Regions from separate parts of the Bacillus pacificus genome, predicted to be linked through region 2. Evidence: riboswitches for the same ligand, from Rfam matches in the RefSeq annotation. Region 2 holds a riboswitch; the other holds the start of a gene.

Evidence for each region. Region 2 has a riboswitch for S-adenosylmethionine ahead of LMD38_RS19175 (Na+/H+ antiporter NhaC family protein). Riboswitches for the same ligand answer to the same signal wherever they lie in the genome.
Region 1: it holds a riboswitch for S-adenosylmethionine, as region 2 does, so the genes downstream of both, LMD38_RS25145 (MetQ/NlpA family ABC transporter substrate-binding protein) here and LMD38_RS19175 (Na+/H+ antiporter NhaC family protein) in region 2, are expected to answer to the same signal.

Annotation. Positions count from the first base shown of each region.
Region 1 is NZ_CP086328.1:4,890,211-4,898,243, reverse strand. It holds gene LMD38_RS25175 (S9 family peptidase) at 1-1,033, shown strand, start outside; gene LMD38_RS25170 (DUF4256 domain-containing protein) at 1,137-1,703, shown strand; partial or broken gene LMD38_RS25165 (RNA polymerase sigma factor) at 1,771-2,093, opposite strand; gene LMD38_RS25160 (SDR family oxidoreductase) at 2,479-3,255, shown strand; gene LMD38_RS25155 (methionine ABC transporter permease) at 3,293-3,961, opposite strand; gene LMD38_RS25150 (methionine ABC transporter ATP-binding protein) at 3,936-4,976, opposite strand; gene LMD38_RS25145 (MetQ/NlpA family ABC transporter substrate-binding protein) at 4,989-5,801, opposite strand; SAM riboswitch class I at 5,888-6,002, opposite strand; gene LMD38_RS25140 (NAD(P)-dependent alcohol dehydrogenase) at 6,083-6,991, opposite strand; gene LMD38_RS25135 (DUF6612 family protein) at 7,137-7,901, shown strand; gene LMD38_RS25130 (FAD-binding oxidoreductase) at 8,013-8,033, shown strand, end outside.
Region 2 is NZ_CP086328.1:3,694,028-3,702,060, reverse strand. It holds gene gltP (glutamate/aspartate:proton symporter GltP) at 219-1,490, shown strand; gene LMD38_RS19180 (ribonuclease FAU-1 family protein) at 1,557-2,075, shown strand; SAM riboswitch class I at 2,196-2,301, shown strand; gene LMD38_RS19175 (Na+/H+ antiporter NhaC family protein) at 2,396-3,712, shown strand; gene LMD38_RS19170 (lmo0954 family membrane protein) at 3,941-4,297, shown strand; gene LMD38_RS19165 (PspA/IM30 family protein) at 4,348-5,010, shown strand; gene liaF (cell wall-active antibiotics response protein LiaF) at 5,117-5,857, shown strand; gene LMD38_RS19155 (sensor histidine kinase) at 5,857-6,912, shown strand; gene LMD38_RS19150 (response regulator) at 6,909-7,541, shown strand; gene LMD38_RS19145 (DUF3922 domain-containing protein) at 7,597-7,935, shown strand; gene brnQ3 (branched-chain amino acid transport system II carrier protein BrnQ3) at 7,959-8,033, opposite strand, start outside.

The DNA.
Region 1 (8,033 bases), 1.2 Mb from region 2:
GCAGGATAAAACGAATTATCGTATTGGATTACTAGCTGAAGATAGCACTATGGAAGTATTAAGTGACAACGTAGATGGTTTTATAATGGATGCCTCTATAACAAAGGATGGAAATCATATAACCTATAGTAAGGCTATAACAAATGAAACCTTTGAAATCTATTTGGATGATAAAAAAATAACGAATGAAAATAGCTTTTTCGACGGGAAGCTTAAAAGTAACAGGGAAATCATCTCGTGGAAAAATAGTGATGGTCTTGAAATAGAGGGTATTTTATCAATCCCAGTAGAGTTTGACGCAAATAAAAAATATCCTTTATTAGTAGTAATTCATGGAGGTCCGGCTTGGGCATCCTTTCCGATATTTTCAGACTGCTTCAATGAGAAATATCCGATTGAACAGTTTGTTGAAAAAGGCTTTATCGTTTTAGAACCAAACTATAGAGGAAGTTCTGGTTACGGTAATGAGTTTTTAAAAGCAAACTATAGAAAACAAGGAATTGCTGATTATGATGATGTTATATCTGGAGTGGATGCACTAGTTGAACAAGGGATTGTAGATAAAGATAGAGTAGGAGCTATGGGATGGAGTAACGGAGGATATATATCAGCTTTCTGTTCGACATTTAGCAGTAGATTTAAAGCTATTTCAGTTGGAGGCGGAATTACGAACTGGAGTACCCATTATGTAAATACCGATATCCCTTACTTTATTAGCATGTATTTAGGAAATAATCCATGGAATGACCCAGAGATATATAAGAAGACATCACCAATGACATATATTAAATCAGCCTGTACGCCTACGTTAATTCAACACGGAGAAAAGGATGTAAGAATTCCCATTACAAATGCATATGAGCTATATGAAGGATTAAGAGAAATGGAAGTTGATACAGAATTAATGATATTTAAAGGAATGGCATATAGTTCTGATCAGCCAGGAATGAATGTAGCTATTATGAAACAGAACTTGATGTGGTTTTCACATTATATTCTTGGGGAAAGTATGGAGGGATTTCGTACTATATAATGGATATTCGTACAGGGATTTTTCGTTGTGTAATCGGGTCAGATTGTTGTAAACTGTATGCAAACCATTATGATTATAAGGAAACGTAATTCGGAGGACGAATATGACAGCGAATAAAAATGAGTTATCTGTAGAACAACGTGAAGAACTATTAAAAGCATTACAAGCTCGTTTTGAGAAAAACATGAACCGCCATGAAGGTCTTGAATGGGCTAAAGTTGAAGCGAAGATAGAAGCTAATGCTGAAAAATTATGGTCACTTAATGAAATGGAAGTAACAGGCGGTGAGCCGGATGTTGTTGGTTATGATGAAGAGAAGGACGAGTATATTTTCTGCGATTGCTCAAAGGAGAGTCCTAAAGGTCGTAGAAGCCTTTGTTATGATCTTGAAGCGTTAGAAGCAAGAAAGAAGCATAAACCGGAAAATAACGTTATTGATGTGGCAACTGCTATGGGTATTGAACTATTAACAGAAGAACAATATCGACAGTTGCAACAACTTGGGGAGTTCGATATGAAATCATCAAGCTGGGTACAAACGCCTTCAGATATTAGAGAGCTTGGTGGAGCTCTATTTTGCGATTATCGCTTTGGACACGTTTTTGTGTACCACAATGGAGCAGATTCATACTATGCTGCTAGAGGATTTCGTGGTTCGTTAAGAGTTTAAATTTGGAGTAAGTAAGAAAAGAGCCTATACTTAGGCTCTTTTCTTATTATTTCTCTGGTTTTATATATAGATAGAAAATCTCATCTTTATTTAAAACAGCATCCAGTTCTCGGTCTGTATATTGTAATTTTGAATAAATCTCTTCAGTTAAATAGATGTTCTGTTGCTCTTTTTTCTCTTTAAGTCAATGTATTCATTTAATGCGACTCTGAAAAACCATGGACGTATGTTATCCTCGGTTAAGCTATCTAGCAATGTGTATACTTTATAGAAAGTATTTTGGATGATGTCTTCTGCGCCTTCTTTTATAGCCCCTTTCGCTAGTAATAGTTTGAACACTTCCTCCCCTAAATTGATAAGATAGGAGGTCAATATATTTTCTTTTCTCATCATTTTTCCTCCCTACACTTATACAACGGATAGGTAATAGTAAATGTATACACTTAAATGCAAATTCGTTATTAACTACGTTTTATAGTACATGATACTTCATGAATAGGAGTAATCATTTCATTTTTTGAAATATTAAATCTTTAATGTTAAAATGAAATTTGGAGATATACGGAAAGGAGACAAGGACTCAATATGTGGATGAGCTTGTAATGATTAGAAACTAGATAGATAAATTTTTCTCTCGTAAGTGAGGGTTTATTTAGCTATCTGTAAATCATGCAAGGACCGCATATTTGGCTTGTACATCCCTTTTGTAAGGATAATGTGTAGGGAAATTCATATCTCTTATATAAAGTATGCGTCCTTTAAATTGGAGGAGTATATGATGAATCAATTAAAAAATAAAATAGCAGTCGTTACAGGTGTAAGTCGTCTAGATGGTATAGGCGCAGCGATTTGTAAAGAATTAGCTGGAGCAGGATACGATATATTTTTTACGTATTGGACAGCGTACGATAAAGAGATGCCTTGGGGCGTTGATCAAAGTGAACAAATACAATTAAAAGAAGAGTTACTAAAAAACGGTGTGAAAGTATCGAGCATGGAGTTAGATTTAACTCAGAATGATGCGCCGAAAGAGCTTATAAATAAAGTTACTGAACAACTAGGTTACCCTCATATATTAATTAATAATGCAGCGTATTCTATGAATAATGACTTCTCTAATTTGACTGCTGAAGAATTAGATAAGCACTACATGGTCAATGTTCGTGCGACTACATTGTTAAGTAGTCAATTTGCCCGAGGATTTGATAAGAAATCTGGTGGTAGAATTGTGAATATGACTTCGGGGCAATTTCAAGGACCTATGGTTGGAGAACTGGCGTATGCAACAACGAAGGGAGCTATTGATGCTCTTACTAATTCGTTGTCAGCCGAGGTAGCTCATTTAGGAATAACAGTGAATGCAATTAACCCAGGTCCAACCGATACTGGCTGGATGACTGAAGAGATAAAGCAAGGATTAAAGCCGATGTTTCCTTTTGGCAGAATTGGTGAACCAAGGGATGCAGCAAGACTCATTAAGTTTTTAGTAAGCGAAGAAGCAGAGTGGATTACGGGACAAGTTATTCATTCAGAAGGTGGATTTAAAAGATAAAAAGAAGGTATCTCACACTGGTGAGATACCTTCTTTTTTAATCTTTCTTCAATCTTCGTGCAACACCATTCCCTAAAGACTGCAATCCTTGTACGAGGATAATTAAAATAAAGACAGTTGCATACATTACTTCAGGTTCATAGCGTAAATGCCCGAAGCGATATGCTAAGTCCCCTAGTCCACCAGCACCGACAAGACCAGCCATTGCTGTTGCGCCGATTAAGCCAATCGTTGCAATTGTTAATCCAAGTACAAGGGAGGGACGAGCTTCTTTCACCATGACGTGCCAAATAATTTTTATAGTAGAAACGCCCATCGCTTGGTAAGCTTCAATCACACCACGATCGACTTCTAATAATGCGGTCTCCATCAATCTTGCGATATAGGGAGCAGTGAAGACGACAAGCGGTACGATAACACCTTGCACACCAATGGATGTTCCCATTAGAAATTTTGTAAAAGGTAGAATGAAGAATAATAGAATGATAAATGGAAGAGAGCGAATGATATTAATAATTGTATTAAGAATTGGATAAATGATTTTGTTTTCTCGCTGTCCACCAGGTCTCGTTAAAACAAGTGTGACACCAAGTGGCAGTGCAATAAGGATCGAGATGAGTAATGAAATAGATGTCATTTGAAAGGTTTGTATGGTCGCCTCCCATATAACTTTACCCCATTCATCCAAAAAGGACTTGTTTTCCATGGTCTGTTCTACCTCCTTCTACGATGATTCCTTGTTCTTGTAAAAATGATAAAGCACGGTTGATTTCATTTTGTTCCCCTTGCATATGAATGACAAGTTTCCCGTATGCTTCATGTTTTAATTGAGTAATATTACCGGATAAAATATTCGGATATACTTGGAAACGTTTTGTAGCGATAGCTAATGCTGGTTCTCCTGAAGAATTTCCTATAAAAGAAAGAGTTACAATTTCACCAGTAGTTTGAAGTTCTTTTTGTACGTCTTCTGGAATTTTTGCTGCAAATGCACTATTTACAAATTTTTTCGTCGTTATATGTTGTGGGCTTGTGAATATATCCTTCACAGTCCCACTTTCGACTACTGATCCATGTTCCATAACAGCAACCCGGTCACATATACGCTGGATAACGTTCATTTCATGTGTAATTAATAAAATTGTGATCCCGATTTCTTCATTAATCTTTAATAAGAGGTCAAGAATAGAATCAGTTGTTTCTGGATCTAAAGCACTCGTTGCTTCGTCGCTTAATAACACTTCAGGTTCATGTGATAGTGCACGTGCAATGGCAACACGTTGTTTCTGGCCACCAGAAAGTTCACTTGGATAGGCATCCTTTCGAGTAAAAAGATCGACAATGCGTAAATACTTTTCTACTCTTTTTTCAATTTCTACTTTTGGAATGCCAGCAAGACGTAACGGTAATGCGATATTTTCATAAACGGTAACAGTTTTAAGTAAATTGAATCCTTGAAAAATCATCCCGATTTTTTGTCTCGCTTTTGCTAGTTCCTTTGCTGATAAAGTTGTTAAGTCTTGGCTGTTTACAATGATATTTCCTGTCGTTGGTTTTTCTAATAAATTTACACATCGAATTAACGTACTTTTGCCAGCGCCACTATATCCAATGATTCCAAATACTTCACCCTTTTTTACTTGAAGGGAAGTAGACTTAAGAGCTTCCACATTCCCTTTTTTTGTTGTAAATACTTTGGATACATTTTTCAATTCAATCATTATCGTCAGCTCCTACCAAGACGGTAAAACAGAACCATCAAATTTTTTCTCGATAAATTCTTTTACTTCTTTAGATTGATAAGCTTTCTTTAGTTTATTTATAACAGCATCATCTTTATTTTCAGTACGAACAACGATCCAGTTCACATATGGTGAATCTTTCCCCTCGCGGAAGATAGAGTCTTTTGCAGGGCTTAATTTTGCACCTAATGCAAAGTTTGTATTAATTGCAGCTGCTTTTACTTCACTTAGTTGTGTTGGTAATTGAGATGCCTCTAATTCAACAATCTTTAAATTTTTTGGATTTTCAATTACATCTTTTGCAGTCGCTTTTTCTGTAGCCTTTGGGTCAACTTTTAAAATACCTGCTTTTTCAAATAGTTTTAAAGCTCGAAGTTCATTCGTTGGGTCATTCGGTACAGCAATTGCATCGCCCTCTTTTAATTCTTTTACATCTTTTATGTCTTTAGAATATACGCCCATAGGGAATGTTACTGTTGAAAATACTTCGGTTAATTTCATATTACGTTCCGCTTTAAATACGTCTAAATATGATTTTGTTTGATAGCTATTTACATCAAGGCTTTTTTCATCGAGGGATACGTTCGGTGCTACATAATCATTAAATACTTTTATATCAATTTCGAGACCGTCTTTCGCTGCTACTTCTTTTACCTTTTCAAAAATTTGTTCATGCGGCCCTCCTGTTACACCGACAGTAATCTTTTTCTCATCTAACGCTTTTACTTCTTTATCTGAACTCCCGCTACATGCGCTTAATAATAATACAGCCCCACTTACAATGCTTAATAATACTTTCTTCATCTATAATTCCCCCTTAAATATACGTTCCAAAATAAAAAGCACCTCTCAAAAATAAGAGAGGTGCCGAATAGACAAAATAGATTCCTCTCTTATCTTCCAAAACGAAAACTCGTTTTGCAGGAATTAGCACCTTAGCTTATACGTTATAAGCTCGGTTGCCGGGCATCATCGGGCCAGTCCCTCCGCCACTCTTGATAAGAGTATGTGTATGTAGTTTTTTGATATGGTACTAATAGTAAATCTTACAAAAAGAATTGTCAACATTATTTTCTGAATATATTTTATTTTAAGGTAATCGAAACGTTACCTTTCTTATGTCCCTTTTCCACATACATATGAGCTTCAGCAATTTCTTCTAATCGGTAAGTTCTATCAATAACAGGTTTTAAATGTTCTGTTTCAGTTAGTTTTTTTAGTAGAATCATATCCTCTTTACTTACCTTTGCCATCATTCCATTAACAGATACATATATTCCATTAGGTGTTAATACTTGTTTACAAAAGGATTTTTTATATTTTCCAACTGCATCAAATATAACATCATAGTATTCCCCTCGCTTAGTAAAATCTTCTTTCGTATAATCGATTACTTTGTCAGCTCCTAAAGATTGCACGAGTTCAAAATTTGAATGACTACAAACAGCTGTAACGGTTGCGCCAAAATATTTAGCAAGTTGTACGGCAGCTGTTCCTACTGATCCAGATGCGCCATATATTAGTACTTGTTGCCCCCTTTTTATACGAGCCTTTCTTAGGAAGTGTAGTGCCGAAGTTGCGCCAAAGGGAATAACTGCTGCTTCCTCATACGTTACATTGGTAGGTTTTAATGCTACTAATCCACTTTCATGTACACATGTATATTCTGCATAACCACCGACATTAAGCTCTGTTAATGCAAAAATTTGATCTCCTTTTTTAAATTGAGTTACATCTGTTCCTATTTCTTCGATTTCGCCGGATAACTCTACACCGAGTATAGGCTTTCTCGGTTTTCTAAAACCTAATATGATCCGCATAGGAATCCAAAATAATAGAGGGCTATTAAATCCGCGTATTCTACAATCTCCAGTCGATACACTTGTTGCATGAATTTTAACTAATACTTCGTTCTTTTTAGGGGTAGGTTTCTCTATATTTTGAAGCTGAAGAACGTTAGGTGGTCCATACTGTGTGCAAATGATTGCTTTCATAATGACCTCCTGAAATGAGTTGTTGTTATTTATATCATATTTAAAGTCTTCATTAAACATGTCGCTATATAGCGAATATAGATTAAAATTTATATAGATTTCATAGGAAGAGAGGTGATATTATTTTGGGAAAGGGGGCGACAGTGTGAAAAAAATTATTTTTATTTCAAGTTTAGTGCTTGCAATCAGTCTAGGGGTAGGGTGTAGTAATGAGAAAACAGCAAAGACGGATGAGCCGAAAAAAGAATCAGTTCAAAAAGAAAAGGAATTAAAGGCGAAGGATGTTTTCAAGAAAACGAACGAAGCTTTTAAAAATGAAGAACATGTAACGATGACATATGGTGTAGGGGTAAAAGCTGAGGGAACAGAGATGGATATATTAAAGGCTAAGATGCAATTAGAGCCAAAGACAAAGAATTCTCGTTCTGAAATGAATATTTCCGGTACAGATGTTGTAGTGTATACTGTGGATGGTAAAGTTGCTGGTGAGGTAAAAAACCCTAATACGGGAGAAGTTATAACCGTACCAGAGGAGCAATTAAACGCTGGTGGAATGAAAGCAACTCAAGATATTATAGATAAGTTAGAAGTACCGGAAGTAGTTTTAGATAAAATGAAGATGGAGAAAAGCGGAGATAAATATAAACTGAAATTTACATTAAAAGGGCAAGAAACAGAAAGTATGTTAACTAGCATGGATGAAACGCAGAAGAAAATGTTACAAGCACAAAATGCGAAGATAGAAGAAGTGGATGCAGAATATATCATTACAAAAGATTTTAAATATGAATCAGCAAAGATAGACATGATTATGAGTAGTAATGGCAAGGATAAAGCACACATTATTACGAACGCAAAATATACGTCGTATGAAAAGTTTGATCCAATACAATTGCCAGCAGCAAAGTAACAGTTTTGATGAGGAGGGACCTAAAATAAGGTCCCTCTTTTTTATATTCTTTATTCATAGGAAAATAGGTACAATATGAAGAGGAAAAGATGTAGAAGAGGAGAGTGTCATTTGAAAAAAAGAAAGATAGCG
Region 2 (8,033 bases):
TTAGGTTTTCTGACATGGGTTTTATTTTTGTCAAGAAAATTATTTGCGTTCGGGCAAACTTATTTTGTTGTCAGATTTTAAATTTTGATTTATGATTTTTAACAGGGACAAAATGTAGTGAATTGTCGAATAATATGTAATACTCTTAATTTCAAGTTTTATAGAGATAGATAGAATGAGAGATAGAGTGAAACATCGAAGAGGGGGTTACAACAAATATGAAAAGAATAGGACTTGCATGGCAAATTTTAATTGGTCTTGCGCTAGGTATTGCAGTTGGGGCGATTTTCTTTGGCAATCCGGCAGTGGTGAGCTATTTACAACCAATTGGTGATATTTTTATCCGATTAATTAAAATGATCGTTGTACCGATTGTTGTAGCGAGTATTGTTGTTGGGGTTGCTGGTGTTGGCGATGTTAAAAAATTAGGTCGACTAGGCGGAAAAACAATTATTTACTTTGAAATTATTACAACAATTGCAATTATTGTCGGTCTATTAATTGCGAATATTTTCCAACCAGGAAAAGGCGTAAATATGGAGCAGTTAACAAAGACAGATATTTCGAAATATACACATACGACAGAGCAAGTGCAAAGTCATTCGTTTGCAGATACATTTGTAAATATTGTTCCAACAAACATTGTAAAGTCATTAGCTGACGGAGATATGCTTGCTATTATCTTCTTCTCTGTATTATTTGGTTTAGGTGTAGCAGCAATTGGTGAAAGAGGAAGACCGGTTCTTCAATTTTTCCAAGGTGTAGCTGATGCAATGTTTTACGTAACAAATCAAGTTATGAAATTTGCACCATTTGGTGTGTTTGCACTAATTGGAGTTACAGTTTCTACATTTGGTCTTTCTTCATTAATTCCATTAGGGAAATTATTAATTGTAGTATACGGGGCAATGATTTTCTTCGTTGTAGTCGTATTAGGACTTACAGCGAAAATATTTGGAATTAACATTTTCCAATTCTTTAAGATTTTAAAAGATGAACTGATCTTAGCGTACTCTACAGCAAGTTCAGAAACAGTTTTACCAAAAATCATGGAGAAAATGGAGAAGTTTGGTTGTCCAAAGGCAATTACATCTTTTGTTATTCCGACAGGTTATTCATTTAACTTAGATGGATCAACTTTATATCAAGCAATTGCGGCTATTTTCTTAGCACAAATGTATGGTATTGATTTATCTATTACACAACAAATTACATTATTACTTGTATTAATGCTTACATCAAAAGGTATTGCGGGTGTACCTGGCGTATCATTCGTTGTATTATTAGCGACACTTGGTACAGTAGGTATTCCAGCTGAAGGTTTAGCCTTTATTGCTGGTATTGACCGTATTTTAGATATGGCCCGTACAGCAGTTAACGTTGTAGGTAACTCTTTAGCAGCTGTAGTTATGTCTAAGTGGGAAGGTCAGTATGACGCTGAAAAAGGACAAGCCTACTTGAAAGAAATTTCTAATAAGCAAGCAGCTTAATTATAATTTGAACAAGCTCTCACATAATATGTGGGGGCTTTTCTATATAGAAAGGGAGCAGACGAAATGAAACGTAAATATGGTGACGGTTCTTCGTGGAAGCGACTAATAGAGAGGGATTATACTGTTAAGCAAATAGAAGAAGGAATGCTAGGAATACTGGAAATAAAAAAGGTGAGAGAACCTAGTTTTAAAGCATATGATGGTAAGGAACTTTGTATTGCTGGTAATCAGTATACGTGGATTCAATATTTCATAGATGGGAAAAACTTTGCGATTACAGCTATGTTAGATGATCAGAAAAAATTAGTGCAATATTATATCGATGTGGCGAAAGAATATGAAATAGATGACTGTGGCTTACCATATTTTGATGATTTATATTTAGATGTAGTGTTATTACCGAATGGTAAAATGTATGTACTCGATGAAGATGAGCTAGAGGATGCTTATAAAAGTGGCGATGTTACAAAAGAAGAGTATGAGTTAGCTTGGTACACTACGAAATGGATCATAGCTGCAATAAAAAATAGTGAATTTTATTGGATTTCAATATTGGAAGAAGAAATCAAAAAGTTAAAATGATTATTGTATTCAAATTTTTGTATAATTACCAAAAAAATCTATACAAAAAATAATTGACTTTTGTTTTGTAAGCGAGTAAAGTTAGGGAAGAAATTATTATTAAAAAATAAATATGAAACCTTCTTATAAAGAGAGGCGGAGGGACTGGCCCTACGATGCCTCGGCAGCGGACTCGATTTCAGAGTGCTGTGCCAAATCCAGCAAGCATATGCTTGAAAGATGAGAAGAGCGTTTCTTATAGATGTATAAGACCTCTTCTCGTTGGAAGAGGTCTTTTGTTATTCATTAGAAAAAGGTTGAAACTAGGGAGAGATGGTACTTTGAAAGAAACGAGAGGAAATGGTTTGGCATTATTACCACTTGGGATATTTTTGGCGCTATTTATTGGTTCTGGAATTATTACAGGTGATTTCTATAAATTGCCGATACTTGTAGCAATTTCAATTGCTGTAGGAGTCGCTTTAGCAATGAATCGTAAAGAAAGTTTTCATGTAAAAGTGGAACGATTTGCTAAAGGTGCAGGGAACCCAGACATTATGATTATGGTTCTGATTTTTGTACTGGCAGGAGCATTTTCTGAAACAGCAAAAGGGATGGGTGGCGTTGATTCTACAGTTAACTTAGCGTTATCGATTTTACCACAAGGATTTATCGTAGCTGGCATTTTCGTTATAGGAGCATTTATTTCATTAGCGATGGGAACTTCAATGGGAACAATTGCTGCATTAGCACCAATTGCTGTAGGTATTAGTGGGCAAACTGATATCTCAATTGCACTTACGATGGCTACTGTTGTTGGCGGAGCGATGTTTGGTGATAATTTATCATTTATTTCAGATACAACAATCGCAGCTGTACGTTCACAAGGAACAGAAATGAAAGATAAGTTTAAAACGAACTTTTTAATTGTATTACCAGCAGCTATTATTACAATTGTACTATTAGTAATCATTACTTTAGGAAGCGATACGCAGATTAAAACGCATAGCTTTGACTGGATAAAGATTTTACCGTATGCAGGAGTACTTATTACAGCGCTACTTGGTTGGAATGTACTTATCGTGTTAACTGGTGGAACTGTACTATCTGGGGTTATCGGTCTTTTAGATGGAAGTTATACGTTAGAGAGTTTCTTTAAAAGTGTAACGACTGGAATGGGCGGTATGATGGAGTTAGTATTACTTGCTATTTTAATTGGCGGTATGGTCGAATTGATTCAATATAATGGTGGCATTCAATATTTAATGAATATTTTAACGCGTAACATTCGTTCAAAAAAAGGAGCAGAGTTCGGTATAGCTGGTTTAGTAGGTATGACGAATATGTGTACAGCGAATAATACCATTTCTATTATCTTTACAGGTCCGCTTGCGAAAAACATTGCAGATCAATATGAAATTGATCCTCGTAAATCAGCGAGTGTATTAGATCTTTTCTCGTGCTGTGTGCAAGGGTTAATTCCGTATGGTGCGCAAATGTTAACAGCAGCAGGATTTGCGGCGTTATCTCCAATTGAACTGTTACCATATGCGTTTTATCCAATCTTAGTTGGCGTATGTGGAATCATTTCTATATTAATTGGTTTCCCGAGGTTTTCTAAAGTAGCGGAAAAAAAAGAGTATCATAAAACAGCATAATGAAAATGAAGTGTATGAAAAGTAACGAAAGCCGTACAGAGAATGTTCTCTGTACGGCTTTTTATGTGCGGGAAAAGAGTGAACGATCCCATGCTACCGTATGTTTTTACAAAAGGCTGAATGCAACTCGGTCTTAAGTCTGAGTTAAAAACGGTTCTTAAGCTCGTTATGGAAAAAAGAAAAAATAGTTAAGATAAGAGTATCAAATCGAAGGGAGGCAAGCACAAGATGAAACAATTTCTAGCGTTTATCGCGGCTGGTATTTTAGCTTTAATTGCTCTTGGTAGTCTTGCTGGTATTGTAGGATTCGCAATCGGAGCAGGAGTTGTGTACTGGAGCTATAAATCATTTGTGCGAGCACAATCATTTTTTGGAAAGTTAGCTTGGGGTATTGTTGGTTTGATCGGCTTGTCCATCGCCCTTTCTCATTCCCCAGCATTAATCGGTATAGCAGCATTAGTAGTTTTATACTACGGATACCGTGAGTGGAAAAAAGAAAAAGATGTAGTTGTTGATTCTGCTCCAGAAAGTTCTAAACCATATAGCAACTTTGAAGATGAGTGGAACAAGTTAATGAAAAACTAATATAAAATCAATCAAATCAAATTTATAAAGTAGAAGAGAGGAAGATTATAATGAAACAATCTTTATTCGGACGTGTACGCGATGCAATTTTAGCAGATTTTCATAATGTGTTAGATGAGAAAGAAAGAAAAAACCCAATTGCTATGTTAAACCAATATTTACGTGATAGTGAGCGTGAAATAACAAAAATTGAGAAGTTAATTCAGCGTCATAAAACATTAAAATCTAACTTTGCTCGTGAGCTTGAGCAAGCACGTTATTTCGTGAATAAAAGATCTAAGCAAGCGATCATCGCTCAAGAAGCAGGCGAACTACAACTACATGAGCGTGCATTAGAAGAAGTAGCTTATTATGAAGGGCAAGTAACTCGATTAGAAGAAATGTATGCAGGTGTTGTAGAACAAATTGATGAGCTAGAGCGTCGTCTTTCTGAAATGAAAAATAAATTAAAAGAAATGCACGCAAAACGTATGGAATTAATGGCACGTGAAAATATGGCACATGCAAATCGTCGTATGAATACTGCGATGCATAAAATGGATGAAAATAATCCATTCTTACGCTTTGAAGAAATTGAAGATCATATTCGCGACTTAGAAACTCGTATGAACGAGGAGCATGAACGTGACACATTTGATATGAAGATTGCAAAGCTGGAGCGTGAAATGAAAGAAAAGAATGATGTATCGTTAGCGAAAGAGTTAACAAAATAATAGTAGTATATTATAAAACAGGCTTATGATATAGTGATAGGAGAAAAGGTGTTGGAAAGCAATGCCTTTTCTTCTATGTATATGTGACAAGAAGGGGGGAGCTGAAATGAAGAAACATTTTTCAAAGACACAATTAATGGGGATGCTCCTCATCATATTTGGATTCGGTCTTTTTCTTGATATGATACTTGGACATTTTGAACCAGGTGGTCTCATTTTTGCATTTATTATGCTTATGTTTGGAAGGCATTATCGTAAAAAGAATCGTTATGTACGGGGAAATGTATTTTTATTTGTCGGTGGTATCGTATTTTTATTCTTCTTATTTTCATCAGCAGCATTTGTTCTTGTCGTATTTGCTTGTTTAGCTTTAATTGGTTATCAATTGATTCAACAAGGGCATCAGCAAAAAGCAATGAAGGTTGAAATTAAAGAAGAAGGGATTATAGACGAAGAGAAGCAAATATATCGTACAGAACCATATTTAAAAAATATGTTTGTAGGCAATGTACGAATGATGGATCATATTTATGAACTTGAGGATATTAATGTTCAATATGGTGCTTGTGATGTGGAAATAGATTTAACAACTGCTATGATTCCAGAAGGAGAAACGGTAATTGTTATTCGGGGTGTCGTTGGTAATATTCGTTTATATGTGCCATATGATATTGAACTGTCTTTAAATCATTCTGTTATTGTCGGACGTGTGCTCTTGCCAGGTCATGAGGAGACAGGGTTTAACCGCAATGTTACATTTAGAACAGAGCAGTATAAAGAGGCTCCTCGTCGTATTAAAATTATTTCTTCGCTTGTCGTAGGCGATACGGAAGTGAGGAAAGTATAATGAAGAAACAAAAAAATATTTCGTGGATGTATATTCGTTATTCTATGTTGTCCTCAGTTAGTATCGCACTCATTTGTACAATTGTATATGTATGGAAAAGCGAGCAACAAGTATATGATTTATTATGGAAGGAATCCATCGCTTCTGTTCCAATTGGCTTGTTTATTATGACTACAAGTTTACTTATCGGGGGGATTGTAGGATATGCAATCGGTTACTATATAGAGCAGCGTATACAAGGATTAAATACGTTTCTATTTGAAGTAGAGCGAGGGAATTTTCCGAGTGATGTTTCGTTTACTGCAGATGATGAATTTCATGAAGTGGAACGAAAAGTAATCGGTCTGGCTCGTCGATTAGAGGAGCAAGCTGGACTCTTTCAAAAGGTAACGAATGAACGAGCTCATTGGAATGAAGAGATGAGACAAGAAGCGATTTCCCAAGAAAGGCATCGATTGGCGAGGGAGCTGCATGATTCTGTAAGTCAGCAGCTTTTTGCAATGTCGATGATGATGTCGGCTATTAATGAACAAGTAGCTGAATTTCCAGAAACGACGAAAAAGCAGTTACAGCTCGTTGAAAATATGGTTGTAAATGCACAGTCAGAAATGAGAGCATTGCTTCTTCATTTACGCCCAGTACAGTTAGAAGGTAAGAAACTAACAGAAGGTATAGAAGAATTATTAACAGAACTATCTAGAAAGCAACATATGAAAATTGAATGGTTAATTGAACCGATTCAATTAAAAAAAGGTGTAGAAGATCACTTATTCCGCATTGTACAAGAGGCGCTATCTAACACTTTACGTCATGCGAAGGCAAAGAAAACGGAAGTGCGTCTTCGAAAAATTGATCAATATGCAATATTGAAAATTATTGATGATGGTGTAGGTTTTAAAGTAGGAGTGAATAAGGCTGGTTCTTACGGATTAAGGTCAATACAAGAGCGTGTTCATGAAATTGGTGGGACATTAAAGGTACTTAGTTTTCCAAATAAAGGTACACAAATAGAAGTAAAAGTACCGATTATGATTGAGAGAGGGGGAGAATCATGATTAAAGTATTACTAGTGGATGATCATGAGATGGTTCGAATGGGTGTATCAGCATATTTATCAACGCAGCCAGATATTGAAGTAGTTGGAGAAGCTGAAAATGGAAGAAAAGGTTCAGAGTTAGCTTTGCAATTAAGGCCGGATATTATTTTGATGGATCTTGTCATGGATGAGATGGATGGTGTTGAAGCAACACGTGCTATTATTCAAGAATGGCCAGAAGCAAAAATTGTAGTTGTAACGAGCTTTTTAGATGATGAGAAATTGTATCCTGTTATTGAGGCCGGAGCGACAAGTTATTTATTAAAAACATCAAGAGCGAGTGATATAGCAGACGCTGTACGAGCTACTTATGATGGAGAAACGGTATTAGAGCCGAAAGTTACTGGTAAAATGATGTCTCGTATGCGTCAGAAGAAAGAACAACCTTTGCATGAGGAGTTAACAGAAAGAGAGTCTGAAATTTTGTTATTAATTGCAGAGGGGAAAAGTAATCAAGAGATTGCAGACGAGTTGTTTATTGCCCTCAAAACAGTAAAGACACATGTGAGCAATATATTAAATAAGCTAAATGTAAGTGACCGGACACAGGCGGTTATTTATGCGTTTCGACATCAATTGACGAAATGATAAAGTGAAATTTTAACCAGTGGGGTGGTCCCCACTGGTTATTAGTTTGTACAAAATCTTTTTATTGACGCCAATAAATGTAAGCGTTATCATTAAGTTGTTAACAGTACATACAAAGGGGAGAATGTATATGCTAGTTCAAACTATATTCGGTATGGATAAGTCTAAAAAACTAGGGGATTATGTGAACGCATTACAAGCGCTTTGTGAACAATATAATGTTGAAACAGATAAAATTGCAATTGTTGAGGCGACAGAAGAGTACTATTTATTTTTAATAAAGCAAGAAGAGTGCTACGATGTTGTCAAAGTAGAAACAGTGGATACAAATATCGATTATTATACGAAAGCGTATAAAATAAGCAGTTTTAATCATACTGCTTATCAAATGTAAAAAAACTCCCTTTCGGGAGTTTTTTAGGATGCTTTTATTTCACGAGATTCGGTGAGTAAGGGAACTTTTTTCGCGCCGCTTAGCTTAGCGATTGTAAG